Regions from separate parts of the Comamonas sp. MYb69 genome, predicted to be linked through region 2. Evidence: predicted binding sites of a transcription regulator. Region 2 holds the regulator's gene; the other holds the start of a gene.
What was found. Region 2 encodes HrcA, which represses chaperone genes, less so after heat shock. Its sites were predicted from a motif close to TTAGCACTCNNNNNNNNNGAGTGCTAA; they were not measured.

Region 1: a site for HrcA is predicted at 2,250-2,276, ahead of WH303_RS05200 (co-chaperone GroES). Genes of this name have one in related genera too.

What each region holds. Positions count from the first base shown of each region.
Region 1 covers NZ_JBBGZG010000003.1:199,002-213,287, reverse strand. Annotated here, with positions in the region: gene WH303_RS05215 (ribonucleotide-diphosphate reductase subunit beta) at 1-55, shown strand, start outside; gene WH303_RS05210 (hypothetical protein) at 251-1,216, shown strand; gene WH303_RS05205 (TetR family transcriptional regulator C-terminal domain-containing protein) at 1,419-2,045, shown strand; gene WH303_RS05200 (co-chaperone GroES) at 2,370-2,660, shown strand; gene groL (chaperonin GroEL) at 2,829-4,472, shown strand; gene WH303_RS05190 (Zn-dependent hydrolase) at 4,611-5,867, opposite strand; gene hydA (dihydropyrimidinase) at 5,884-7,350, opposite strand; gene WH303_RS05180 (NCS1 family nucleobase:cation symporter-1) at 7,396-8,901, opposite strand; gene preA (NAD-dependent dihydropyrimidine dehydrogenase subunit PreA) at 9,028-10,350, opposite strand; gene WH303_RS05170 (NAD(P)-dependent oxidoreductase) at 10,392-11,753, opposite strand; gene WH303_RS05165 (sigma-70 family RNA polymerase sigma factor) at 12,408-12,962, shown strand; gene WH303_RS05160 (FecR family protein) at 12,970-14,115, shown strand; gene WH303_RS05155 (TonB-dependent siderophore receptor) at 14,231-14,286, shown strand, end outside.
Region 2 covers NZ_JBBGZG010000006.1:187,770-202,055, forward strand. Annotated here, with positions in the region: gene WH303_RS10670 (MFS transporter) at 1-336, opposite strand, end outside; gene WH303_RS10675 (LysR family transcriptional regulator) at 609-1,577, shown strand; gene WH303_RS10680 (dihydrodipicolinate synthase family protein) at 1,591-2,484, opposite strand; gene pdxR (MocR-like pyridoxine biosynthesis transcription factor PdxR) at 2,611-4,089, shown strand; gene ygiD (4,5-DOPA dioxygenase extradiol) at 4,090-4,977, opposite strand; gene WH303_RS10695 (NAD(P)-dependent alcohol dehydrogenase) at 5,112-6,155, opposite strand; gene WH303_RS10700 (hypothetical protein) at 6,807-7,604, shown strand; gene WH303_RS10705 (GreA/GreB family elongation factor) at 7,601-8,083, opposite strand; gene WH303_RS10710 (hypothetical protein) at 8,085-8,288, shown strand; tRNA gene WH303_RS10715 (tRNA-Ile) at 8,310-8,386, opposite strand; gene hrcA (heat-inducible transcriptional repressor HrcA) at 8,439-9,440, opposite strand; gene WH303_RS10725 (NAD kinase) at 9,741-10,643, shown strand; gene recN (DNA repair protein RecN) at 10,640-12,298, shown strand; gene rapZ (RNase adapter RapZ) at 12,288-13,181, shown strand; gene WH303_RS10740 (DUF2789 domain-containing protein) at 13,194-13,430, opposite strand; gene mutY (A/G-specific adenine glycosylase) at 13,538-14,286, opposite strand, start outside.

The DNA of each region.
Region 1 (14,286 bases), on a different contig from region 2:
CTTCGAGACACGGGTCATCGAATACCAGTCCGGTGGCGCGCTTTCCTGGGATTGACGCCGACCTTGATGTGCAAACCCCGTCAGAATGTGGTTTTCCTGAGAGAAAACTGTGAAATTTGGCGTCTTTATTGAGGTTTGCACTATGCCAGTTGCTAGCAGCTGATGCACAATTCAGTTTGCTATCAAAACTTCGTGTCGAATTCAATCAGGCATGAAGTCTGCTTTCTAAATTGACCCGAAGGAGAAGAGCATGGCAACGTCCAAAGCAAGCAAGAAAACTGCTGACACCAAGGCAACTGCCAAGAAGGCAGTTGCAACCAAGGCAGCCGCCCCCAAGGCAGCTGCAAAGCCCAAGGCCGCTGCCAAGCCAGCCGCCACCAAGGCAGCTGCAAAGCCTGCTGCCAAGGCCGTCGCCAAAAAGGCCGCTGCTAAGCCAGCCGCCAAGAAGGCCGCCGCCAAGCCCGCAACCAAATCCACCGCAGCTGCCAAGACTGCCGTGAAGAAGGCTGCCGCTCCTGCCAAGAAGGCCGCTGCTCCTGCGAAGAAGGCTGCCGCTCCAGCTAAGAAGGCCGCCGCTCCAGCCAAGAAGGCCGCTGCTCCTGCGAAGAAGGCCGCTGCTCCTGCGAAGAAGGCTGCAGCTCCTGCCAAGAAGGCTGCAGCTCCTGCCAAGAAGGCTGCAGCTCCTGCCAAGAAGGCCGCTGCTCCTGCCAAGAAGGCTGGCGCTCCAGCTAAGAAGGCCGCTGCTCCTGCCAAGAAGGCTGGCGCTCCAGCTAAGAAGGCCGCTCCAGCTAAGAAGGCTGCAGCTCCTGCCAAGAAGGCCGCTGCTCCAGCCAAGAAGGCTGCTGCTCCTGCGAAGAAGGCTGCTGCTCCTGCGAAGAAGGCTGCCGCTCCTGCCAAGAAGGCTGCTGCTCCAGCTAAGAAGGCTGCCGCTCCTGCCAAGAAGGCTGCCGCTCCTGCCAAGAAGGCTGCTGCTCCTGCGAAGAAGGCTGCCGCTCCTGCCAAGGCTCCAGCACCTGCCAAGAAGGCTGCCGCTCCTGCCAAGGCCCCTGCTGCTGCCAAGGCTCCAGCACCTGCGAAGAATGCTGCTCCCGCCAAGAAGGCTGCCGCTCCTGCCAAGGCCCCTGCTGCTGCTGCGCCTGCTGCTGCAGAGCCTGTCAAGACCGTGCTCAGCACCAATGCTGCTTGGCCTTTCCCCACCAACAGCCGCCCACAATAAGACCACCAAGCCGGGCAACCTGCCCGGGTGCCGCAAGGCACCGCTTGGTCACCAAGGCAACGCGATGCGTTGCCTTTTTTCTTGTCTGTCGTGCGGCGCTTTTCATGTCTGGCTACAAGGCCTCCCAAATGCCAGACAATACGGGCTCATGAATGATGCCCTTCCCACACCGCCAGCCAGCGCGCATGCAGCCACTGCCGCGATGGCACGCAAACCCAGTGCCGCCCGTCTGCGCAAGATTGACATGATCCTGGGCTCGGCAGAGCGGCATTTCGCATTGCTGGGTTTTGAAGGTGCACCGCTGGAGCAGATCGCGCAGGACGCAGGCTTTAGCCGCCACAACCTGCTGTACTACTACCCCAGCAAAGAGGCGCTGTACCAGGCGGTGCTGGCCTCGGTGATCGATGACTGGCTGGGCCATATGACAGGCCTGTCCAAGGACGGCGAGCCGGCCCAGCAGATCCGCCAGTACATCCGCGAGAAATTCGAGTTTGCGCGCACCCGCCCTTATGGCAGCCAGCTGTTCACCAAGGAGATGATTGCCGGCGCGCCGTTTGCCGCCTCTGCGGTGCGCGAGCGCATCGCACCGTTGCTGGCAGCCAATGTGGCAGCGTTTGCGCATTGGGCCGGGCAAGGCCGGATCGCGCCGGTCAATTTCCAGCACCTGATGTTCAGCATCTGGGCCATCACCCAAGGCTATGTCGACCAGCAAACCCAGTTTGCGCTGCTGCAGAACAAGGCCGCACTGGACGCGGGTGACTTCGCCCAGGCCGAGGCCTTGCTGGTGCAGATGCTGTCGGCCACGCTCAAGATCGAACTGCCCGATTGAGCAAGGACCTGCGGCCCCTGGTGCAGCGCTTGTCCCCCGTGCTGCATGTCGCATTTGCCTGTACATATCCAAATTTGATAGCAACATTCCAAGCATCCATCGATGCTTGCGCAAATCCAGTGCTGAGGGATCGCGATCCGACAGCACAGCCCCCTGGATTTTTTAGCCCCCGCAGTCTTGAACTGTCATCAAATGACCTTATTATTAGCACTCGAAGGGGTAGAGTGCTAAAACCACCACTTCTCAGAAATTTTTGCGTATTTGGCGCGGCATCTGCCGGGCCATCTTTCATCAAAACCTGGTATTGATATTGAAGGAGTTGTTATGAACCTGCGTCCTCTGCACGATCGCGTGATCGTTAAGCGTCTGGAAAACGAAACCAAGACCGCTTCGGGCATCTACATCCCCGACAACGCTGCTGAAAAGCCAGACCAAGGCGAAGTGCTGGCCGTTGGCCCAGGCAAGAAGAACGACAAGGGCGAGTCCATCACCTTGGGCGTGAAGGTCGGCGACCGCGTGCTGTTCGGCAAGTACTCCGGCCAATCGGTCAAGGTGGACGGCAATGAACTGCTGGTCATGAAAGAAGAAGACCTCTTCGCCGTCGTCGAGAAATAAAGCTACTGCGCAGGCGCCAGGCGTCGTTGCGCGGTGCTCGCAATCCTCACGTACCCAAGTACGTTCCGGTTGCTGCGCTCCATGCGCCTAGCCTGACACCTGCTCGCTACGCTTTCTCTCCCGAGCATTCATTCTCATTTCAAGTTTTCAAGTATTTAGGAGCCAAAAATGGCAGCAAAAGACGTAGTATTCGGCGGTGAAGCACGTGCACGCATGGTTGAAGGCGTGAACATTCTGGCTAACGCCGTCAAGGTGACCCTGGGCCCTAAGGGCCGTAACGTGGTGCTCGAGCGTTCGTTCGGCGCCCCTACCGTGACCAAGGACGGTGTGTCCGTGGCCAAGGAAGTGGAACTCAAGGACAAGCTGCAGAACATGGGCGCCCAGCTCGTGAAGGAAGTGGCCTCCAAGACCAACGACATCGCTGGTGACGGCACCACGACCGCTACCGTGCTGGCCCAAGCCATCGTGCGCGAAGGCTCCAAGTACGTGGCTGCTGGCCTGAACCCGATGGACCTGAAGCGCGGTATCGACAAGGCTGTCGCCGCCCTGGTGGAAGAGCTCAAGAAGCAATCCAAGGCCACCACCACCTCCAAGGAAATCGCCCAAGTCGGTTCGATCTCCGCCAACTCCGACGAATCCGTGGGCAAGATCATTGCTGACGCGATGGACAAGGTCGGCAAGGAAGGCGTGATCACCGTGGAAGAAGGCAAGTCGCTGGACAACGAACTCGACGTCGTTGAAGGCATGCAGTTCGACCGTGGCTACCTGTCGCCCTACTTCATCAACAACCCAGAAAAGCAAGCCGCGATTCTGGACAACCCCTTCGTGCTGCTGTTCGACAAGAAGATCAGCAACATCCGTGACCTGCTGCCTACGCTGGAAGCCGTGGCCAAGGCCGGCCGTCCTCTGCTGATCATTGCAGAAGACGTCGAAGGCGAAGCACTCGCTACCCTGGTGGTCAACACCATCCGTGGCATCCTGAAGGTTGTGGCTGTGAAGGCTCCTGGCTTCGGCGACCGCCGCAAGGCCATGCTGGAAGACATCGCCATCCTGACCGGCGGCAAGGTGATCGCTGAAGAAGTGGGCCTGTCGCTGGAAAAGGTGACCCTGGAAGACCTGGGCCAAGCCCAACGCGTCGAAATCGGTAAGGAAAACACCACCATCATCGACGGTGCTGGCCAAGCTGCTGAAATCGAAGCCCGCGTGAAGCAAATCCGCGCTCAGATCGAAGAAGCCACTTCCGACTACGACCGTGAAAAGCTGCAAGAGCGCGTGGCCAAGCTGGCCGGCGGTGTTGCCGTGATCAAGGTGGGCGCTGCCACCGAAGTCGAAATGAAGGAAAAGAAGGCCCGCGTGGAAGACGCCCTGCACGCTACCCGCGCTGCTGTGGAAGAAGGCATCGTGGCCGGTGGTGGCGTGGCTCTGCTGCGCGCCAAGCAATCCGTGGGCGCCCTGGCTACCGGCAATGCCGAGCAAGACGCTGGTATCAAGCTGGTGATGAAGGCCATCGAAGCGCCTCTGCGCGAAATCGTGGCCAACGCCGGTGGCGAGCCATCGGTGGTGGTGGATGCCGTGCTCAAGGGCACGGGCAACTTCGGCTTCAATGCGGCCAACGACACCTACGGCGACATGCTGGAAATGGGTATCCTGGACCCAACGAAGGTGACCCGCACCGCGCTGCAAAACGCTGCGTCCGTGGCTTCGCTGCTGCTGACCACCGAGTGCATGATTGCTGAAGCCCCCAAGGCTGACGCAGCTCCTGCCATGCCCGACATGGGCGGCATGGGTGGCATGGGCGGCATGGGCATGTAATTGCCCCGGCTGTCATAGCGCAGCATCAAGCCTGCAAGTACCCTTGCGGGCTTGGTGCCAGACACCAAAAAACCCGGCACCGCCAAGGTGGCCGGGTTTTTTTATCGTCTCTGGCTCAGCGGGTTCATCCGCACCGACTCAGCGGCAGGCGCGCTCCAGCATCGCATGCAACAGCACATTGCAGCCTGCGGTGATGTGCTCGGGCTTGGCGTCTTCAATCTCGTTGTGCGAGATGCCATCCTTGCAGGGGATAAAGATCATGCCCGCAGGCGCCAGGCGCGCCATATAGACGGCATCATGGCCCGCGCCGGAGACGGCATCCATGTGCGAGTAGCCCAGCATCTGCGCGCCGCGCCGCACCGCATCGATGCAATCCGCGTTGAAGGGCTGGGCGGTGTAGCTGGACACCAGGTCGATCTTGATCGGCAGGCCGGTCTCGTCGCTGATGCGCGCGGCCACCGCGCGGATGTCCTGGTCCATGGACTCGCAGTCGGCATCGGTGGCATTGCGCAGGTCGATGCTGAATTTCACCTCGCCCGGAATCACATTGCGGCTGTTGGGGTGCACATGCACCATGCCCACCGTGCCGCGCCCGTGCGGCGGGTGGCGGTGCGCGCAGGCCACCACTTCCTGCATCACCTGGGTGGCGACCTGCAGGGCATCCTTGCGCAGCGCCATCGGCGTGGGGCCGGCATGCGCCTCCATGCCGGTGACGGTGCAGTCATACCAGCGGATGCCCAGCACACCGGTGACCACGCCAATCGTCTTGTCGTGGTCCTCCAGCACCGGGCCTTGCTCGATATGGGTTTCAAAGTAGTAGCCGATCGGGTGGTCACCGGGCTCCTGCGGGCCGATATAGCCGATGCGCGCTAGCTCGTCCTGCACGCTTTTGCCGTCGGTATCCTTGGCGGCATAGGCATGCTCCAGGCTGAAGGCCTTGGCAAACACGCCCGAGCCCATCATCACCGGCACAAAGCGCGAGCCCTCCTCGTTAGTCCAAAACGCGACCTCGATGGGCGCCTCGGTCTCGATGCCATGGTCATTGAGCGTGCGCACCACCTCGATACCGGCAAGCACACCATAGTTGCCATCAAACTTGCCGCCCGTCGGCTGGGTGTCGATATGGCTGCCGGTCATGATCGGCGGCAGGCTGTTGTTGCGGCCCGGGCGGCGCATAAAGCCATTGCCGATCTTGTCAATGGTGACCGTCATGCCCGCCTCCTTGGCCCAGCGTGTCACCAGGTCGCGCCCTTGGCGGTCCAGGTCGGTCAGGGCCAGGCGGCACACGCCCCCTTTGGCGGTGGCGCCAATCTGGGCCAGCTCCATCAGCGATGCCCAGAGCCGGTCGCCATTGATGCGCAGCTGGCTGGTATCGGTCTTCACTTTCGTGTCCATGCTTGGTCTCCTTGTTTCATTGCGCGCGTGCCACGGCCGTCGGCGCCGTCTCTTGCGCCCGCTTTTGCACCGCCTGGAAGTTGGGGCCGAAGGCCGGCCGCTTGAAATACTGGCCCGCGCCCTTCTCGGCGCGCAGATCGCCGTTCGCATACACCACGCGGCCCCGGCTGATGGTGTGGCTGGGCAGGCCTGTCACCTGCCGGCCTTCAAAGATGTTGAAATCGCCCTTGGAGTGCTGGGTCTTGGCCGACAAGGTCTTGGTCGCCTTCGGATCCCAAAGCACCACATCGGCATCGGCGCCCACGCCGACAAAGCCCTTGCGCGGATAGACATTGAAGAGCTTGGCCGTGTTGGCCGAGGTGATCGCGACAAACTCGCTGGGCGTCAGGCGCCCGGTGTTCACCCCGGCATCCCAGACCACGGCCATGCGCTCTTCAACGCCGCCGGTGCCATTGGGCGTCTTGGCAAAATTGTCCTTGCCCACAGCCTTTTGCTCGGCGCAGAAGGTGCAGTGGTCCGTCGCCGTGGTGTGCAGGTGCCCGGCCTGCAGGCCACGCCACAGCGCCTCCTGGTGCTCCTTGGGGCGGAACGGCGGGCTCATCACATAGGCGGCGGCCGTCGCGTAATCAGGATGGCGGTAGACGCTGTCGTCAATCGTCAAATGGCCGGCCAGCACCTCGCCGTAGACGCGCTGGCCGCGCGCCCGGGCACGGGCAATGGCGTCGGCCGCCTCGATGCAGCTCACATGCACCACATAGATGGGCACGCCCAGCACATCGGCAATCGCAATCGCCCGGTTGGCGGCCTCGGCCTCCACCATCGGCGGGCGCGACAGCGGATGGCCTTCCGGGCCGGTGATGCCCATGCGCGCCACCTCCTGCTGCAGCAGGTAGACCAGTTCGCCGTTCTCGGCATGCACGGTGGGCATGGCGCCCAGCTCCAGCGCGCGCCGGAAGCTGTTGACCAGCGTTTCGTCGTCGCACATGATGGCGTTCTTGTAGGCCATGAAGTGCTTGAAGCTGTTGATGCCTTCGTCGCGCACCAGCCGGCCCATGTCCTCGCGCACCTGCTCACTCCACCAGGTCACCGCCACATGGAAGGAGTAGTCGGCCGCCGACTTCTCGGCCCAGCCGCGCCACTTGCGGTAGGCGTCCATCAGCGGCTCCTGCGGCGCGGGAATCACAAAGTCGATGATGCTGGTGGTGCCACCGGCGAGGCCCGCGGCGGTGCCAGTGAAGAAGTCGTCAGCGGTGACCGTGCCCATGAAGGGCAGCTGCATATGGGTGTGCGGATCGATACCGCCGGGCATCACATACTGGCCGCTGGCATCCAGCGTTTCGGTGCCGGCCGGCGCCTGGGCCGCAGCCCCCTCACCGACCGCCACCATCTTGCCGTCCACCAGCAGCACATCGGCGCGCTCTTCACGGTCCGCATTCACGACGGTACCACCACGGATCAGAAGGGGGTGGCTGGCTGTGCTCATCATGTCTCTCCTTGGTTCAAATCACAAAAACGGCGGCTGCTACGCTCAAGCGCGCCGCAGCATGGCCTGCGACGCCGCCACATGGCTGGCCATGCCGATGCGGTAGACCACACCGGCAATGAACAGGCCGATAAACCAGGCATAGGCATACAGGTCCTTGAAGATCGCTCCCACATCGGGGAAGCTGGCAGGAAACGCGGCATTGAGAAAGCCCGGAATATTGGGCGCCACGCCGCAGGCAAATGCGGCCACGGCCACCCAGTTCCAGCCGCCGGAATAGCTGTATTTGCCGCCCTCGCGGTAGAGCTCGTCCACATCGAGCTGGGTGCGGCGGATCAGGAAGTAGTCGACCATCAGGATCCCGGCGATCGGGCCGAGCAGCGCCGAGTAGCCGATCAGCCAGGTGAAGATATAGCCCTGGGTGGACTCCAGAATCTTCCAGGGCATCATCAGGATGGCAATCGCCACGGTGATGTAGCCGCCGGTGCGGTAGCTGATGCGCTTGGGGTTCAGCGCAGAAAAGTCGTAGGCGGGGCCCACCAGGTTGGCGGCCAGATTGACGCTCACCGTATCGACCAGCAGCACGATGAGGGCGATGAGCACCGCAGCGCCGGTCATGCGCGCGGCCACATCCACGGGGTCCCACAGCGCCTTGCCATAGATGACCACGGTGGCCGAGGTGACGATCACCGCCAGGGCCGCCAGCAGGCCCATGGGCACCGGCAGGCCAATGGCCTGGCCCACGATCTGGTCCCGCTGCGAGCGGGCAAAGCGGGTGAAGTCGGGAATATTCAGCGCCAATGTGGCCCAAAAACCAATCATGGCTGTGAGCGACGGCCAGAAGGTGCCCCAGAACTGACCGGCCTTCGCTTCGCCGGCTGCAAAGGCCGACGGCTTGCTCAGGATCGGGCCAAAGCCGCCCGCCTTGTCATACACCCACCACAGCAGCACAAAGCAGATCACGATCTTGGCCGGCGCCGTATAGGTCTCGAGCTTGCGGATGGACTCGATGCCATGCACCACAAAGTAGAACTGGATGGCCCAGAAGACCAGGAAGCAGACCAGCTGCGCCACATTGATGCCCAGCCAGGAGATCTTCTCGCTCTCGAGCGGATGGCCCAGGATCACGCCGAGCAAGGTGTAGATCATCAGGCCGCCAAACCAGGTCTGGATGCCATACCAGCCGCAGGCCACCAGCGCGCGCAGCACGGCAGGCAGCTTGGCGCCCCGGGTGCCGAAAGAGGCACGGGCCAGCACCGCATAGGGGATGCCGTATTTGGCGCCCGCATGCCCGATCAGCAGCATCGGCACCAGCACAATCAGATTGGCCAGAAACACGGTCATGACCGCCTGGAACGCCGACATGCCGCCTTCAACCAGACTGGCAGCCAAGGTGTAGGCCGGAATGCACATCACCATGCCTATCCACAACGCCGTGAAGTGGTACCAGGTCCACGTTCGCTGCGAGGCTTGCGTGGGTGCGAGGTCGTCGTTCCAAAGGCCGCCGGCTTCGCTGCCGGCGGCACCCCTTGCTTGCGCGTCATGGGACATTGCTCACTCCTTGAGAGGTGTTATCGATAGGTTCTAAGCGTCCAAATCCAAAGTCTTGGTTTCCATCCTGTAGCACATCGGGTCATGCAAAAAGCGCGCCACCGCAAGGGACGGCGCGCTCGCCGCTCAAGGGGAGATCTGCGCGGCTACCCGTGACGGGTTGTTGGGGTGGGTGGTCCAGTTCGCGTACTCGCCGGTGACGGTCTTGCCGGTGCGCGCATCCACCTCGCCGGGCTGCAGACTGCGCATCGAGATCGTGTCGGGCACCGGGCAGATCGACACGCAAAGGTTGCAGCCCACGCATTCGGCCTCGTTCACCTCAAAGCGTCGCTCACCGGCCTCACCCTTTTGGTAGAAGATGGCCTGGTGCGAGGTGTCTTCGCAAACCACATGGCAGCGTCCGCACTGGATGCAGCTGTCCTGGTCGATCACGGCCTTGTCGATGTGGTTGAGGTTCAGGTCCTTCCAGTCCCTGACGGTAGGCACGGCGCGGCCCTGGAAGTCTTCGATGGTCTTGAAGCCATGCGCGTCCATATAGTGCGACAGGCCATCACACATGTCCTGCACGATCTTGAAGCCATAGACCATCGCAGCGGTGCAGACCTGCACCGTGCCGCAGCCCAGCGCGATGTACTCGGCCGCATCCTTCCAGGTGGTGATGCCGCCAATGCCGGAGATCGGCAGGCCAGCGGTTTGCGGATCGCGGGCGATCTCGGCCACCATGTTCTGCGCAATCGGCTTGACCGCCGGGCCGCAGTAGCCGCCGTGCGAGCCCTTGCCATCGGTGCTGGGGTGCATCACCAAGGTGTCCAGGTTCACGCCCATCACCGAGTTGATGGTGTTGATCAGCGACACCGCATCCGCCCCGCCCGCCTTGGCCGCGCGCGCCGGAAAGCGCACATCGGTGATGTTGGGCGTGAGCTTCACAATCACCGGCAGCCGGCTGTAGTGCTTGCACCATTCGGTGACCATCTGGATGTACTCGGGCACCTGGCCCACGGCAGCGCCCATGCCGCGCTCGCTCATGCCGTGCGGGCAGCCAAAGTTCAGCTCAATGCCATCGGCGCCCGTGTCCTCCACCATCGGCAGGATGCGCTTCCAGCTCTCTTCGACGCAGGGCACCATCAGCGAGGCGATCAGCGCGCGATCGGGCCAGGCCCGCTTCACCCGGGTCATCTCCTCCAGGTTGATCTGCAAGGGACGGTCGGTGATCAGCTCGATATTGTTCAGCCCCATGACGCGCCGGTCCTGCGACATCAAGGTGGAGTAACGCGGCCCGTTGACGTTGACCACATGCGGGTCCTCGCCCAGCGTCTTCCAGACCACACCGCCCCAGCCCGCCTCGTAGGCGCGGGTGACGTTGATCTCCTTGTCGGTCGGCGGCGCAGAGGCCAGCCAGAAAGGGTTGGGGCTGCGGATGCCCAGAAAATTGCTGCGAATATCGGCCATGGCGACTCCTTGGTTCGGTGGATAAAGGGCTGGGCGTGCGCTTAGGCGCTAACACCCACTTCGCGCATCAACATGCGGTGCATGGCCGCTGCGGCGCGTTTGCCGTGCTCTACGGCTTCCACCGTCAGGTCTCGGCCGCCCCAGCGGCAGTCGCCCCCCGCCCAGACCCGCTCCAGGCTGGTCTGGCCGTCTTCGTCCGTCTCGATCCGACCGGCCTTGAGGGCGATACGTGCGCCGGCGGGCTCGGCGATATAGCTCTGGCCGATGGCCTTGAGCACCATGTCGGCCGCCAGCACCTCGGTCTCGCCGGTGGTTTGCAGCTTGCCATCAACCTGCTGCGTGGCCGCCAGGCGGATGCCGCTGACGGCACCGTTGTCCACCAGCACCTCCTGCGGCGCCGCCCACAGCCGGATCGTCACGCCATGGGTCTGCGCCCATTGCTGCTCCACTGCGGAGGCCGACATCGCATCCTGACCGCGCCGGTAGACGATGGTGACTTCCTGGGCACCCAGCAGGCGGGCTTGGACGGCCGCGTCCACGGCCGTCATACCGCCGCCAATCACCACCACACGCCGGCCTACCGGCACCGTGGATTTGTCGGGCGCCTGGCGGATATCGGCAATGAAATCGACCGCATTGCGCAGGCCCTGGGCGGCGGGCTCGGCAATACCCAGGTCATTGACCCCTGCCAGGCCCAGGCCCAGAAACACCGCATCATGGCTGGTCAGCAGGCTGTCCAGGGTGAAGTCGCGGCCCAGGCGCTGGTTGTTGCGCGGGGCAATGCCACCCACCGACAGCAGCCAGTCAATTTCACGCTGTGCAAAATCGTCGGTGGTCTTGTAGCTGGCCAGGCCGTACTCGTTCAAGCCGCCAAGCTTGGGTTTGGCATCGAGCAGGCTGACATCATGGCCCTGCAAGGCCAGCAGGTGTGCGCAGGCGAGCCCGGCCGGGCCCGCACCCACAACAGCCACCTTCTTGCCGGTGGGCTCGGCGCGTTGGAACAGCGGCGCCCCGCCCCCTGCCATGAAGCGGTCGGTGGCATAGCGCTGCAGCGCGCCAATCTCCACCGGTTTGTCCTCATTGGTGTTGCGCACGCAGGCCTGCTCGCACAGCACCTCGGTCGGACACACCCGGGCGCACATGCCGCCCAGGGGGTTCGATTCGAGAATGGTCTTGGCCGCGCCCCGGATGTTGTCCTGCGCAATGCGGGCAATGAAGCTGGGCACATCGATGCTGGTCGGGCAGGCCGTGGCGCAGGGCGCGTCGTAGCAGTAGTAACAGCGCTCGGCCTCGATCGATGCCTGCGCCCATGTCAGCGGCGGGTGCGCATCTGAAAAGTTATCGGCATATTGTTGCGCGCCAAGCCGTCCTGCGCGCACACCGCATCCTGTGGGTCCGTTCATGACTCATCCTCCTCGACTGGGTTACCAGCGCGAGTGCGAACGGCTCCATCACCATGCCGCCTGCGACCGCGCCACTGCATCTACAACGGGTCCGGCAAATGGCATGGCTGCGCCATCCATTCACCGCCAAAGCTGCACCAACCAGGGAGGGTTCATCAGGCCCTCATCGTGGGTGTTTTATCTGTCCTGTGCTGCTGTTGCCGCAGCACTTAGGGAACCATTAAATGCCCGATTAAAGTTTTACGCACTGGTAAAAACACTAGGCATAGACTTCGGCTGGCGCTTCAGTCCGGCCACGGGGCGGTTCTGGCCTGGCGCGAACCTGGCGTTCTGGGCTTGTGCGGAAATACGCAAGGCTGGCCAGCCATGAAGGGTCGATCCATCGGCGCATGCGCCGATCTGCCAGGCGCCATCACCCGCGCAGCAAGCAGTGCCAGCGGAAGGTCTGCATGTGGCTGGAAGCGCAAATCGAGCCTTGGGGCAAGCGCGCGCCTTCTCCCTCCAAGCCCAGCGGCATTGGTGAAACGGGGCCAGCAATCAGCGATAATGATAACAATTCCCATTTGCGTATATGGCAGGGCCGCGTCCCTGGCCACGGCGACGGCGTCCACCGGTTGCGAAGTCCCCTCTTCCCCTTTTTGCAACGGCCGCCTGGTGTTTGAGCGCTACTACCGCGAACTGCTGAACTTTCTGTCCCGATCGGTACAGGACCGCGACACGGCGGCCGATCTGGCCCAGGAGAGCTATGCCCGCGTGCTGGCGGCCCAGCAGACCGGCCAGGCCGTGCAAGACCCGCGCGCGCTGCTCTACCGCACCGCCCGCAACCTGGTCATCGACCAGCACCGGCGCAGCAGCATTCGCGCCGAGCTGGAGACCGCAGCGCCCGCAGCCGGCGATGAGTCGGCGCTGGAGCACCTGCCGGGCCCGCGCACCCTGGAGCCCGAGACCATCCTGGCCTCGCGCGAAGGTCTGGCGGCCCTGGTCGCCACCATCGACCAATTGCCTCCGCGCTGCCGCGAAGCCTTTATGCTCTACAAGTTCGACGGCCTGAGCTATGCCCAGATCGCCGAGCACATGGGCATCTCCACCCGCACCGTCGAGATGCAGCTGCAAATCGCAATGGAGGCCTGCTGGCGTTGCCAGGACCGGCTCGATGGCGTGGCGCATGCCCGCCACGGACGCGCCCGCACCAGACGCGCCAAGTCTTGAGCAGCCCATGCCCGCCTCCGACTCCAGAATTGACCACGAGATGAACGCATCGCCCCTGCCACCAGACAACACCGCCGGCCTGCGCCAGCAGGTGCTGGACTGGTTTGTCCGGCGCCAGCGCGAGAGTTGGAGCACGGCGGACGAGCAGGCCTTGCAGCAGTGGCTGGCGGCCGATGCCGCGCACCGCGCCGCCTATGTGCAGTGGGAGCAGCACTGGCGCGCGATCGATGCCGTGCCCGCCGATGCCATCGCCCAGCTGCGCCGCAACCTGGCGCATGACAAGGCGCAGCCAAGCACCACGGCCGCTGCTGCACCCGCGCCGCGCCCGGCCGCAGCAGCGCCTGCGCCTGCCGCAGCCCTGTCAGCCTTGCGCCGCCGCTGGCTGTTGCCCTCGCTGGGCATGGCCGCTGCGGTCGTGATGACCAGCGGCACGGGCCTGCTGGCCTGGCAGCACTGGCAGGCGCAACCCGTGTTCAAACAGGCCTATGCCTCGCAGCGCGGCCAGCAGCTGCAGGTACAGCTGCCCGATGGCAGCGAGCTGCGCCTCGATACCGCCACGCGGCTGGAGGTGGCCTACTACCGCGACCGCCGTGAAGTGCTGCTGCACGAGGGCCAGGCCGTGTTCAGCGTGCAGGCCGGTCCGCAGCGGCCTTTCCATGTGCTGAGCGGCCCGGTCGGCATCACCGTGGTGGGCACCCGGTTTTCGGTGCGCTACACGCCGGGCCTGGCTGGCAGCGATGGCGTGCGCGTGGCCGTCGAAGAAGGCAAGGTGCGCGTGGTACGCCGCGATGGCGCGCCCGGCCCCGCGCTGGCGCAGATCGCCGAAGCCCAGACCTTGGTGGCCGGCCAGCAGATCAGCGCCAACCCCGAAGGCAGCCTGCGCCCCATCCAGCCCGTCGCCGCCGAAGGCATTGCCGCCTGGCGCGAGCACCGCATCAGCTTTGTCAACACGCCGCTTGCGCAGGCGCTGGCCGAGTTTGAGCGCTACGGCAGCACGGGCCTCGCGATCAGCGACCCGGCGGTGGCTGCGCTGCGCCTGAGCGGCACCTTTGACCCTAGCGATACCCAGACCTTGCGCAAGGTGCTGCCCCATGCGCTGCCGGTGCGTCTGCAGCAGATGGCAGGCGGACTGGAAATACGCGCACTGCGTTGACGTCGCCAAGCCCCAGAAAATTTTTAATATTTTTTCGCGCTCACTACCGTATTTCTCGCAACTCGTGCGTCTACCTCAGTAGGAATGATTTGCATTGACTACTTTGAGGACCTCCATGTCGTACCCCCTTCTGCGCCCCGCTCCGCTGGCTTTGGCCATGGCCCTGGCCTT
Region 2 (14,286 bases):
CAGGAAGCGCAGCACATAGAAGGTGGTCTCGTTATGGGCAAACATCATCGCGGCCGACACAAGGCCCCAGGTGACCATGATGCGGCACATCCAGATGCGCGCGCCGATGCGGTGCATGATCAGATTGCTGGGCACTTCCAGGAGTGCATAACCGACAAAGAACACACCGGCGCCAAACGCAAAGGCGGCGTCACTGATGCCGGTATCGGCCTGGAAGGCCACCTTGGCAAAGCCCACATTGGCCCGGTCCAGAAAGGCCATGATGTACATCAGCAGCAAGAAGGGCAGCAGGCGCCAGGAGATCTTGGCGAGCAAGGGAGCGGGGAGTTTTTTCACGACAAATCCTTAAAGACAATGCGCGGCCTGCGCGCCTGCCAAATGGCGGGCGCTGCGGGAGCGAGAAAGGAGAAGGCGGCGCTGGCAAGCCAGCACCGATGGGGCGCGGCTTGCGCTAGCGCCGTCGTGAGGCGGGAGGTCTGAAAAAAGTGTGCGCGATGGCGTTCATGTTTGTCTCCTAAAAGGTCATTCGTTCTTGTGTGGAGCTGAATGTACGCGCATGATTGATGCCTAACAAATCAAATTTCAGTCATATCCGATACCTTTTATTTATGCCAGCAAAACCCGCTTTATCGGCCGCACCACCGCTGCAGCGCAGCCTGCTCAACCGCCTGCGCTACAAGCATCTGCACATGCTGGTGGCGCTGGGGTCGAGCCTGAATCTGCACCGCGCATCGATCAGCCTGGCGATGTCGCAACCGGCTGCCACGCGCATGCTGCGCGAGATCGAAGACATGTTTGGCTGCCAGCTGTTTGAGCGCCTGCCGCGCGGCATGCGCCCCACCGCGCTGGGCCTGCAGCTGGTGCGCTTTGCCGAGGCCTCGCTCAACAGCCTGGACCGCTGCGCCGAGGACCTGGCGGTGCGCCGCCAAGGCGGTTATGGCTACCTGGCGATCGGCACCATCATGGGCGCAGCGCCCGACCTGGTGATGACGGCCGTGGCCCAGATGAAAGCGCAGAGCCCGCAGCTGCGCTTGCGCATCATGGGCGACACCAGCGACCAGGTGCTGCGCCTGCTGGACCAGCGCCGCATTGACCTGGCCATTGCGCGCCGCCGCATTGCTGGCGACAGCGAGGCCTATGACTTTGAAGCGCTGGGCAATGAGCGCCTGCTGGTGGTGGTGCGCAGCGGCCATGTTCTGGCGCGGCGCCGCAAGCTGAGTTGGGAGGAATTGGTGCGTGACTGGCCCTGGATCTTGCAGCCGGCCAGCACGCCGGCACGCATCGCGCTGGACCAGCTGCTGCAAAGCCTGGAGCTGCCGGTGCCGGCCGATATCACCGAGTGCAGCTCCGTCTACTCGATGCAGCAACTGGTGCAGTTGACGGACGCGGTGATGCTGCTGTCGGATTCGGCCTTGAAGGACTATCTGCGCATGGGCCTGGTCAAGACCTTGCCGGTGCAGATCGATGTGCCGATGGCCCCGTTTGGCATGCTGACGCGCAAGGACCAGGAGGCCTCGCAGGAGCAGCAGAACTTTATGGATCTGCTGCGCGCGCAGGCCATGCGCCTAGCGGCTTGAACGCTGCTGGAGCTCAGGCCAGGTCCAGCGTTTGCAACAGCGCTGCAAATGCCGCGCGATCCGCCCCCTGCAAGGTGTGCAACGGCAGCGGCAGGCAAGGCGAGCGGGCCAGGCCCATCAGCTCGGCAGCGGTGGCGACCGAGCGCAGGCTGCCGCCCTTTTGCTGGAACCAGGACCACAGCGGCGCGAGGCGGTGGGACAGTTCCAACGCCTGCTCCGCTTGGCCCGCCAGTGCAGCACGGGTGATGGCCAACGTGGTCTGGGGCCAGAGGCCGCCGATGACCGAGTACCAGGCATCGCAACCCGCGACCATGCCCTTGGCCCCCAAGGCGTCGCCACTGACGCCGATGCTGACATGGGCGGGCACGACAGCGCGCAGGCGCTGCACACGCGCCTTGGCCTCGGCCGCATCGGCCGGCACACCGGGGATCTTGATCGAGGCGATATGGGGCAACTGCGCAATGCGGCCATGCAGCGCATCGCTGAACTCAAAGCGCGTGGTGCCGGGGTTGTCGTACACGACGATGGGCACCGACACCGCACGCGAGACGGCCTGGTAGAGGCCATAGACCTCGTCATCGGACAGTTTTTGGTACGAGACCGGTGCCAGCAACAGGCCGCTGGCGCCAGCCTTTTGGGCGTCATCGGCCAGGTCCAGCACATCGCGGCTGCGCAGCGCGCCAATGCCCACGACCACGGGCACGCCCTGGGCCTGCTCCACCGCCAGCGCCGCCACCTGGGCCCGCTCGGCGCGCGAGAGATAGGCATAGCTGCCGGTAGAGCCCAGCGCGCCGATGGAATCGACACCGGCCGCCACCAGGCGCTGCACCAGCTGCGCAAATGCCGGCATATCGATGCCGCTCTCATCCATCGGGGTCAGCGGAAACGCACTCAAACCTTTGAACATTCTTCTTTCCCTGTCAAAACTGCTGCCGCGCCCGGGCTGGGTTGCGGCCAAGCCCGGATTGTGCGGCTGCCGCTTCTGGTTAAAAATAGCCAGTTTTCAACAAAATCACTGGTCCAGTTGCCCGCCATGCCAGCCCACCCGTCCACCCGTCCCGGCAGCCGCAGCCTGTACCGCGACCTCCGCGCGCGCATCGGTGACGGCAGCTACGCGGCCGGCACCGCCCTGCCCTCGACTCGGGCGCTGGCCGCTGAGCGGGGCCTGTCGCGCGGCACGGTGAGCCTGGTCTATGAGCAACTGGCCTCGGACGGCTTTGTCGATACCCGGCCCGGGGCGGCCACGCGCGTGGCCGCAGGGGCTGCTGACCGCATCCGCGCCCAGGGCCAGGCGGCAGCTGCCTCCGAGCCCCGGCGCCAGCTGCCCGACAACGATCGCCTGTCCGCCTTTGCCCAGCGCCTGCAGGCCATGCCGCTGCGCCCGCCTGCGCCCGATCCGGCCGGGATGATCGACTTTGTCTACGGGCCGCTGGCGGGCAGCGATTTCCCGACCCTGCACTGGCTCAAGGCCTTGCGCCGGGCCGAAGGCCAGCGCAGCCAGCGCCTGGAATATGCGTCTGCCTTGGGCGCGCCCGAGCTGCGCCAGGCGCTGCAAAAGCACCTGCTCCAGACCCGGGACATACGCTGCAGCACGGAGCAGATCCTGGTCGTCAACGGCTCGCAGCATGCGCTTGATCTCTGCGCCCGGCTGCTGCTCAACCCGGGCGACCCGGTCGTCGTCGAGAACCCCGGCTACCGCATGGCGCACCAGGTGTTTGCGGCCTATGGCGCGCAGCTGGTCTGCGCCGAGGTGGATGACGATGGCCTGCAGACCTCGCAGCTGGCGACGCTGACCGCAGAGGCATCCGCAAAGCTGGCCTATGTCACGCCCGGCCACCAGTTTCCGCTGGGCGGCTTTTTGCCGATTGCCCGCCGCCATGCCCTGCTCGATTGGGCGCGTGCGCAGCGCTGCTGGCTGATCGAGGACGACTACGACAGCGACTACCGCTACACCGTTCGGCCCGAGCCCAGCCTGTGGTCGCTCGACAGCGCGGACTGCGTGATCCATGTAGGCACCTTCTCCAAGACCTTGTCGCCCCAGCTGCGCCTGGGCTATATGGTGCTGCCCCCGGCGCTCGCCAGCCTGTTTGCCCAGGCCAAGCTGCTGACCGACCGCCACAGTGCCACCGGCCCCCAGCGCGCGCTGGCCCAGCTGATCGACGACGGCAGCTATGCCCGCCATGTGCGGCGCATGCGGCGCAAACAGCAGGCGCGCCAGCAGGCCTTGCTGCAGGCGCTGGAGCAGCATCTGGGCACGCAAGTGCGCATCCAGGGTGCGGCCAGCGGCCTGCATCTGGCCGTGTGGTTTCCGGCGCTTCCCGCCAGCTGCGAGGCGCAGCTGGTGCAGGCGGCGGCGCAGCGCGGCGTGCGCGTCTACCCGATCAGCCCGCTGTACCTGGAGCAGGCCAGGCATGCGGAAGCCGGCGTGGTGATGGGTTATGCCTTGCTGGATCTGTCCGAGATTGAGCGGGGCGTGCAGCAGCTTGCCCAGGCGCTCAGGAGCCTGCGCTGATCAGGCATCCCACTGCAGGCAGCGCATGCTGATGGTGCCCGACTGAAAGCCCTCAAACACCTGGCGCGCCGGGCCACTGCCGTGGGCAGCGCCCAGGGCGTAGAGCAAAGGCCAGTAGTGGTCAGGTGTGGGCACGGCCATCCTGGCCGAGGCATGCAGCTGCTGGTAGGCCACCAGGGCCTCGTGGTTGCCCGCCAGCAAGGCCTGCTTGGCTGCTTCATCAAACTGCTGCGCCCAGTCGCGGGCGGCCATCAGCCCTTCGGGTGCGCCGCGCACGGTGGCGCGCAGGTTGTGCACGATATTGCCGCTGCCAATGACCAGCACGCCCTGCTCGCGCAAGGCGGCCAGTTCCTTGCCCACTGCATAGTGGTAAGGGGCAGGCTGGTTGTAGTCGATCGAGACCTGGAACACCGGCACATCGACCTGGGGGTAGAGGTGGTGCAAGACGGTCCAGGTGCCATGGTCCAGCCCCCACTGGTCCGTCAGCTGCGCCTGGCCACTGCGCACCAGCGCGGCCGCCTTGGCAGCAAGCGCCGGGTGGCCTGCGGCCGGGTACTGCATTGCATGCAGCTCGGCCGGAAAGCCGGAGAAATCATGGATGGTGGCGGGCTTGTCGTTGACCGTCACGCCGGTGCTGCCGCGCGTGAGCCAATGGGCCGACACCACCAGGATGGCGGTGGGCCGGGGCAGGCTGGCACCCCAGCGTTGCAGATGCTGGGTAAAGGGGTTGACGCTGATGGCATTCATCGGGCTGCCATGGCCGATGAACAGCACCGGCATTTTGCGCGGCGGCTGCGGGCTGCGGGCCAGGGCGTGGCCCATCGGCAAAAGAGCGGCCATCACCGCAGACAGACTGCCGGACAGGACCAGGGAGCGACGTGACAACATGGGGCGTGGAGCAAAAAACAAAGGGCCGCTGTCTGAGGCGGCCGAGGGGCACAAGTTCCGCCGCAGCCCCCAAAGAAAAATGCAGTGCTTGCCCAGGGCATGCACTGCATTTGGAGCGTCAGGCACTCAAGGCATCAGATGCTGGCGTTGTCGATCACAAAGCGGTAGGCCACATCGCCGCGCAGCATGCGCTCATAGGCCTCGTTGATGTGCTCGGCCTGGATCAGCTCGATGTCCGCCACAATGCCGTGCTCGGCGCAGAAATCGAGCATCTCCTGCGTCTCGGGGATACCGCCGATCAGCGATCCGGCCAGGCTGCGCCGCTTCATGATCAGTCCAAACACACCGGGCGATGGGTGCGGGGTAGAAGGCGCACCGACCAGGGTCATCGTGCCATCGCGCTTGAGCAGGTTGAAGAACGGGTCCAGGTCATGCGGGGCGGCCACGGTGTTCAAGATAAAGTCCAGGCTCTGGGCATGGGCGGCCATCTCATCGGCATTTCGCGAGACCACCACCTCGGCAGCACCCAGCGCCTTGGCGGCATCGCGTTTGGATTCGGAGGTGGTAAAGGCCACCACATGCGCGCCCATGGCATGCGCCAGCTTGATGCCCATATGGCCCAGGCCGCCAATGCCCACCACCCCGACCTTGTGGCCCGGCCCCACGCGCCAGTGGCGCAGTGGCGAGTAGGTGGTGATGCCGGCGCAGAGCAGCGGCGCCACGGCAGCCAGCTGGGCCGGTGGGTGGCTGACGCGCAGCACATAGCGCTGGTGCACGACGATGCTTTGCGCATAACCACCCAAGGTATGGCCCGGCGCATCGGCCGTGGGCCCGTTGTAGGTGCCCACCATGTGGTTGCAGTAGTTCTCCAGCCCCATGCCGCAGTCCACGCAGTGCTGGCAGCTGTCCACAATACAGCCCACGCCTACCAGATCCCCGGGCTTGAAATCGCTCACCTCGGAGCCAACTGCCGCCACCTCGCCGACAATCTCATGCCCGGGCACACAGGGGTAGAGCGTGCCCGCCCATTCGGAGCGCACCTGGTGGATGTCCGAGTGGCAGACGCCGCAATAGGCAATGCGGATCTGCACGTCCTGGGCGCCGGGCGTGCGGCGCTCGATGTTCAGGGCTTGCAGGGGTTGGTCACCCGCGTGGGCGCCATAGGCTTTGACGGTCATGATGAAGGTCCTATTCCGTTCGTGGAGGTCAGCGCATGGCGCAGGCTAGGCCACGCCAGCCACTGATGCACGGGGTGCAGCCGCCATGCAGAGGCATGGGCAGCCATGCCCGCATGAAGGCAGGTTCATCTTACGCCCCTTGTATGGCAGTTCTGCTGGGGGCGGGCGACGGCTTGCGAACCGCTGGCGCTGCCGCCAAACGCTGATCGCCCTTTTCATCAAATGGTTTTATGAGAATAATTCTCATTTGCGAATATCATAGGCCCCAAGGTTCAGCGATTGCCGCCGTTCCTTGTTTCATCGTGGGGCGACCTACTGGGTTTTTACTCCAGTGGTCGTTTTTGCTAGCCAGCGGTTCTCCATGTAGCCAGGCATTTTTTTCACGTTGAAGCGCTCTCGCCGTCTTTGCGACGCGCTCCGCCCAAGTCCTTCCAGCGGACCTTGCCAGGTCTGTGTTCCGGAAACAGGCATAGGCCCTCGCGGCATGGCGATCCTCTCCCCTGTCTTGTTTATTGCTCAGCTAATGCGCTGTCCAGCGCCTCCTTGTGCAGCGCTTTCCTGTTGCCCGGTGCTGCTGACGCCGTCAGGCTATACCCGATGACATAAAAAGTAGGCGAGTGCTAACATCCACTCCAATCATCTGGAGTTGGTATGAGAATATTCATTTCATGGATTACTAAGTCACTGATCGCTGTGGCTGCCGCGCTGGGCTTGCAGGCCGCGCAGGCACAGGGTCTGCTGTTCACGCCAGGCAGCATCAACTTCAGCAACACGGCGGCGGGCAGCGTATCGGCAGCGCAGAGCGTTACGGTGGAGTACCAAGGCCCCACGCCATTCATACTGAATGTCAGCAGCGTCACGCCGCCTGCAAACTCCGCCTTTACAGTCGTGGACAGCAGCTGCGCTGCAGGCCCCTATCCGCAATTCACGCCCTGTACGATCAGCTTTACGTTCACTGCGCCGGCTGCTGCGGGCCCCGTCACAGATGCCTTCCGTTTTGAAGTCGACAATCTTGGCACCCAGTCCATCACCCTGAACGGCTCCTCGGATGGCGCCACGCCCCAGTCCATCACCTTCAGCTCCACCCCGCCCAGTCCTGCCCCTGTGGGAGGCAGCTACGACATTGCAGCCACTGGCGGTGAATCGGGCGAGCCGGTGGTTTTTTCCATCGATCCCTCAGCGGCTGCGATTTGTTCGGTCACGGGCAATACGGTGAGCTTTCTCAGCGTGGGCACCTGTGTGGTCAATGCCAACCAGGCAGGCAATGGCGCCTATTTCGCCGCCCCGCAGCAGCAGCAAAGCTTTGCGGTGACAGCCGGCCCGACGGCCAACCCGGGCACACCCACCCCAGTCCCCGCACTGGGAGCCTGGGGGGCGGTGCTGCTGTCCAGCTTGGTGGCGGTGGCCATGGTGCTGGTGCAAACGCGGCGCAGGGTTCAGCCAGCTTAACGAACCCACAGCACCTCCAACTGCTGCCTGACCTGCGCCACCTCCAGCGTCACCTCATCGCCCTCCGCCTTGCCCAGCAGCGCCTGGCCCAAGGGCGCTTGGCTGCTGATGACCTGGATGGACTCAGTGCCAATGACCAGCTTCATGTTGCCCCCTTCAGGGCCGAGAAAGATCTGCTGCTGTCTCTCGTCCGCATCCAGCAGGCAAATCAGCGCGCCCAGCTGTATGCCCCTGCCGGCGCTATAGGGCTGCGGGCAAAAAATCCGCCAATGGACCAGCGCCTGTCGTATGGCCTCAGCGCGACGCGCCTGGCCCGTCGCCAGATAGGCCGCCTCCAGGCCCAAGGTGTCGTACTTGTTCTCGGCAATATTCTCCTCGTGGGTCGCGGCCTCATGCGCAGCGCTCACCGCCTGCTCGACCTGCCGCAGGTCATCGGCCAGCCGCTCCAGCACCAGCTGCTGCAGCAAGGATTTATCCACCATGAAAGAGGCCTCTGGAACAAGTTGGGGGATGATTATGAACCGGCATGGGTTGGTCATTGCCAGACTCAGGGGCTGTGGGAGCCGCTGGGCAGAGGGTGCTGCTGCAGCCCAGAATGACCGTTTTGTCATGGGTACATTCGGCAATACAGCAAACGCCGCGCGCACCAGCGCCAATAAAAAAGCCACACAGCATCAAAAATGATAGCTGTGCAGCCAATGAATCTGGTAGGGCGTGAGGGACTTGAACCCGCGACCAAAGGATTATGAGTCCTCTGCTCTAACCAACTGAGCTAACGCCCCGGCACCACCACTTGCCGGGATGCCCGGCGAGTGAAGCTTTGCATTCTAGCGTTTATTTCGGATGGCTCAGCGCGTTGGATACGAGCTTGGAGGTGATTCCAACGATCTGGATCATCTTCTCGTAGGGCATGCGTTTGGGGCCGATGACGCCCAAGGTGCCGACGACTTTGCCATTGACCTGGTAGGGGGTGCTGACGACCGACAGCTCCTCGACGGACAGCAGCTGGCTCTCGCCACCGATGTAGATTTGCACCCCTTCGGCGCGGTTGGAGTTCTCCAGCAGGTGCAGGATCTGGGTCTTTTGCTCGAACAGGTCAAAGGCCCGGCGCAGGTTGGTCATGTCGTTGCTGAAATCGCTGACGGCCAGCAGGTTGCGCTCGCCGGCAATCACCAGCTCATGCGGCGCCTCCTGGGCGTCTTCATCGACATTCACCGCCGCCAGCATCAGTGCGGCGATCTCGTCGCGCAGGCTGTCCACTTCCTTGCGCAGCAGCTGGCGCACCTGCTCCATCGCCAAACCGGCGTAATGGGCGTTGAGGTAGTTGGCCGTCTCGATCAGCTGGCTTTGGGAATAGTCCGACTCGGTAAAGATCACCCGGTTTTGCACATCGCCCTCGGGTGAGACCAGGATCAGCAGGATGCGCTTTTCCGACAGGCGCAAGAACTCGATATGGCGGAACGACGAGCTTTTGCGCGGCGCCTGCACCACGCCTACGTACTGCGACAGCTCCGACAGCACGCCAGCAGCGCTGGTGATGACCTTTTGCGGCTGCTCGGGCGCAATCTCGGCCGACACGACCTGGTCCGGGTCTACGGTCAGCATGGTGTCTACAAACAGGCGGTAGCCCTTGGCCGTGGGGATGCGGCCGGCGGAGGTGTAGGGGCTGGCAATCAGGCCCAGGCCTTCGAGGTCGGCCATCACATTGCGGATCGTGGCCGGCGAAAAGTCCAGCCCCGGCGCCTGCGTGAGCGCGCGGGAGCCCACTGGGTGGCCATCCGCTATATAGCGTTCCACCAAGGTTTTGAGCAGCAGCCGGGCGCGGTCATCGAGCATGGGCGCATTTTATCCGTGTCCTTGGCACCAGCAGGCGCGTTCGGGCCAGAACCAGGGATACCCGGAGCACGCCAGCCAGCAGCCGGACCCCAGAGATGGCTACCACGCACCCGACTTATGGCGCCCATGCAACAATGAAGCCGTAGCTGCCCCGCGTGCCTGCCTGCAGGCGCCAGCGCAGCTCCAGGCCCAGCCCCGGCCACCGGCGCGGCCCGCCTTTGCAGGGCAGGCGGCAGCCGCCACCTGGGGCTGCTCAAGAAATTCAAAAAGATTACGCCACTTTGGTGATGTAATTTGCGTATGCAGTCTCGCTTCCAACACATTGCCCTGATCGGCAAACACCATGCACCGCCCACTGCCGAGGTGCGCCAGCAGTCCTATGCGGCTTTCAGCCAGATCGCCTGCTATATCGAGGCCCAGGGCGGCACTGCATTCCTGGAGCAGGAAACCGCCGCCTTCACCGGCATGGAACACTACCCGACGCTCAGCATGCAGCAGATCGGTGAACGCTGCGACCTGGTCATTGTGCTGGGCGGTGATGGCACCATGCTGGGCGTGGGGCGCGAGCTGGCCCAGTACAACACGCCGCTGGTCGGTATCAACCAGGGGCGCCTCGGCTTTGTGACCGATGTGCCGCTGCAGACCTTCATGGGCCCGCTGTCGGCGATTCTGGCTGGCGAGTACGAAGAAGAAGTGCGCTCGATGATCCATGCCCGCGTGATGCGCGAAGGCCAATGCGTCTTCGAGGCCCTGGCCTTCAACGATGTGGTGGTGAACCGGGGCGGAACCTCGGGCATGGTCGAGCTGCGGGTCGAGGTCGATGGCCAGCTGGTGGCCAACCAGCGCGCGGACGGCTTGATCATTGCCACCCCGACCGGCTCGACGGCCTATGCGCTGTCGGTCGGCGGCCCCATCGTGCACCCGACGGTGCCCTGCTGGGTGATGGCACCGATTGCGCCGCATATGCTGTCCAACCGGCCCAGCGTGATTCCGGACACGCAGGAGATTTCGATCGAGGTGATTGGCGGGCGCGATGTGGCCGCCAATTTCGACATGCAGTCGCTCGCCTCCATCCTGCGCGGTGACAAGATTTTGGTGCGCAGCGCGCCGCACAAGGCGCGCTTTCTGCACCCCCGGGGCTGGAACTACTACGCCACCCTGCGCAAAAAGCTGGGCTGGAACGAAGGAGGCATCACGCCATGAGCCTCAGACGCATTGGCTTGCGTGATTTCGTCATCGTCGAGCAGCTGGAGGTGGATTTCCAGCCCGGCTTCACGGCGCTGACGGGCGAGACAGGTGCCGGCAAATCGATCCTGATCGATGCCTTGCAGCTGGTGCTCGGCCACCGCGCCGACACCGGCTTTGTGCGCCAGGGCGCGAGCCGCGCCGAGCTGATGGCCGAGTTCGATACGCCCGCCACGCTCGAAGGCTTTCTGGCCGACAACGACATGCCGGGTGAGGAAACCTTGCTGCTGCGCCGCGTGATCGATGCGCAGGGCAAGAGCAAGTTCTGGATCAATGGCGTGCCCGCCACCGCCACGCAGCTGCGCAGCATTGCCGGCGCGCTGGTCGATATCCATGGCCAGCATGCCTGGCAGGGGCTGACCCAGCCCGAATCGGTGCGCCAGCTGCTCGATGCCTATGCCGGTGGCGACAGCACCCCCACGCAACGCGCCTATGCGCTGTGGCGCAGTGCCGACAAGGCCTTGCAGCAAGCGCGCAGCATGGAAGAAACCCACCAGCGCGAGCGCGAACGCCTGCTCTGGCAGATCGCCGAAATCGACAAGCTCGCGCCCGGCCCGCAGGAATGGGAAGAGCTCAACACCCAGCATGGGCGCCTGTCCAATGCCCAGGCTTTGATGGACGCGGCCAACAACGCGATGGCCAGCCTGGAAGGCGAAGACGGCGGCGCGCTCACCCAGGTCAACCGCAGCCTGCATGCGCTGCAGGACCAGGCCCATGTGGAGCCGGGTTTTTCGGCGATGGCCGAATCGCTGGAGTCGTGCCTGGCCCAGCTCGAGGATGTGATACGCTCGCTCAACGGCTACCTGCGCCATGCCGAGCTGGACCCGGACAAGCTCGAACAGCTGGACCAGCGCCTGGGCAGCTGGATATCGCTGGCGCGGCGCTACAAGCGTGCGCCCGAAGACCTGCCCGCGCTGCTGCAGGGCTGGCATGCCGAGCTGCTGGCGCTCGAAGCCTCCTCCGACATGGTGCAACTCAGCAAGAACGCCCAGCAGGCACAGGAGGCCTACCAAAAAGTGGCCGCTACGCTGAGCCAGGCGCGCCAGCAGGCGGCCAAGCGCCTGTCCAAGGCCATCACCGCTGCGATGCAGGACCTGGGCATGGCCGGCGGCCGTTTTGTCGCCCAGGTCAGCCCCGCACGCGAGCCGCGCAGCGATGGCATCGACGATGTGGAACTGCTGGTCGCCGGCCACCCCGGCATCGATCCCAAGCCGATTGCCAAGGTAGCCTCGGGCGGCGAGCTCTCGCGCATCTCGCTGGCCATTGCAATATCGACCAGCCAGCTCGGCCAGGCGCCCACCCTGATTTTTGACGAGATCGATTCGGGCATTGGTGGCGCGGTGGCCGATGCGGTGGGCCGTGTGATGCGGGCGCTGGGCCGTGACCGCCAGGTGCTGGCCGTCACCCACCTGGCCCAGGTGGCTGCGCGCGGCGACCACCACCTGCTGGTGGCCAAGCAGCGCAGCAAGGGCGGCAGCACCAGCCATATCCGTACCGTGGCCGATGACGAGCGGGTCAATGAAATTGCCCGCATGCTGGGCGGCGAAAACCTCTCGGCCACCAGCCGGGCGCATGCCCAAGAGATGATTGCCGGAGGAATGAATGACCGATAAGACATCTGCCCCGCAGCCGCTGGAAGTGGTGGTCATCACCGGCATGGCCGGCTCGGGCAAGTCCGTGGCACTGCATGCGCTCGAAGACGTGGGCTACTACTGTGTGGACAACTTTCCGCCCGAGCTGATGCAGGCGCTGGTGTCGCTGGAGCACTGGCAGCACGGCAGCCGCGTGGCCATTGCAATGGATGCGCGCAGCGCCAAGGGCCTGTACCTGGTGCCCGAGCAACTCGAGCGGCTGCGCGAAGCGGGCGCGCAGGTACGGCTGATCTACATGGATGCGCAGCGCGACACGCTGATGCGCCGCTTCTCCGAAACCCGCAGGCGCCACCCGCTGACCAACGAAAAGCTGCAGGAAGGCCCGCGTGCGCTGGTGCAGATGATTGAAGAGGAGCGTGCGCTGCTGTCCGATCTGCGCGAGCAGGCCCATGTGATCGACACCAGCAATATGCGCGGCTCCCAGCTGCAGGCCTATATCAAGGAGTGGATCCAGGCACCGCAATCGAGCCTGACCTTGCTGTTCCAGTCCTTTGGTTTCAAGCATGGCATCCCCATCGACAGCGACTACATGTTCGATGTGCGCATGCTGCCCAACCCCTACTACGAGCCCGAGTTGCGGCCCCACACCGGGCTGGAAGCACCGGTTGCCAACTTCCTGGCGCAGCAGCCCAAGGTGCTGCAGATGCAGGCCGATATCATCCGTTTTCTGGACAACTGGCTGCCCGAACTGGTGAAGAACCACCGCAGCTACGCCACCGTGTCGGTGGGCTGCACCGGCGGCCAGCACCGCTCGGTCTACCTGGTCAATGCGCTGGCCCAGCACTTTCAAGGCCGCTGGACCACCTTGCAGCGCCACCGCGAGCTGGGCGCCAAAAAAAGCTGATGCCCGCGCTGCTTACTCGGCGCGCAAGGCGACGCTGAGCTGGTCAACTACCGTGGCCCAATCGGCATCGGCGCTGATGCTCTCGCGCAGGAAACGCGCTTGCGCTGGCGACCAGAATGCCGCATCTGCCAGCAGCACCTTGTCGGGCAGCGGGCGGTGCGATTCGATGAACTGGCGGATCGAGGCATCATCATCGGGCAGGCCCAGTTGCTGGAACAGCGACGAGAAGGGGTGGACAGTGGGTTCCATGGCGTACTTTCAAAACAAGAAGATGGCTGCAGTCTAAGCACCGGGCAGCGGCGCCCTTTGCAGGACAAGCCCGGTAAAGGACGCCAGTGCCGGCAGCCGAGCCCGCCTCAAAACCCGCGCTGCAGCAGGCTGCGAATCGGCGCGGGCAGTCCCAGATCGGGCCATTGCGCAGGCAGGCACCACTGGCCCGAGGGCGTGGGCACACCATCGCTGGCAACGGGTATCCGCACCGGGTGCAGATGCAGATCCTTGTGCGTGAGCACATGCAGAAAAGGCCGGGCATGCACCGCCTCCGAGGCATCACCGTGCTGTGCCGACTGCGCAAGCAGCGCCTCTTCACTGTCGTAGACCGGCAGGCAGAACAGGCCGGCCCAGATGCCGGGCGCGGGGCGCTTTTCCAGCCAGATGGCGCCATCGGGCCGCTGCCAGCACAGCAGCCACCAGCTAGCGGCGCTGCGCTTCAATTTCTTGGTCTTGACGGGATAGCGCTCGGGCTGGCCTTGGCGGTGGGCCACGCAATCGCCGTGCACCGGGCACAGCAGGCAGCTGGGCTTCTTGGCGGTGCAGATGGTGGCGCCCATGTCCATCATGCCTTGGGTGTAGCGCGGCATATTGCGCGCCAGGTCGTTGGTGGGCAGCAGATCTTCGGCCAGCGCCCAGAGCTTTTTCTCAGCGGCGCTGCTGGCCAGGTCGTCCTCAAAGCCCAGCACGCGTGTGAGCACCCGTTTGACGTTGGCGTCCAGAATGGCAGCGCGCTGCGCAAAGCAGAACGAGGCAATCGCGCCGGCAGTCGAGCGGCCAATGCCGGGCAAGGACGAGAGCTCGTCGACCGTGTGCGGAAACGCGCCGCCAAAGC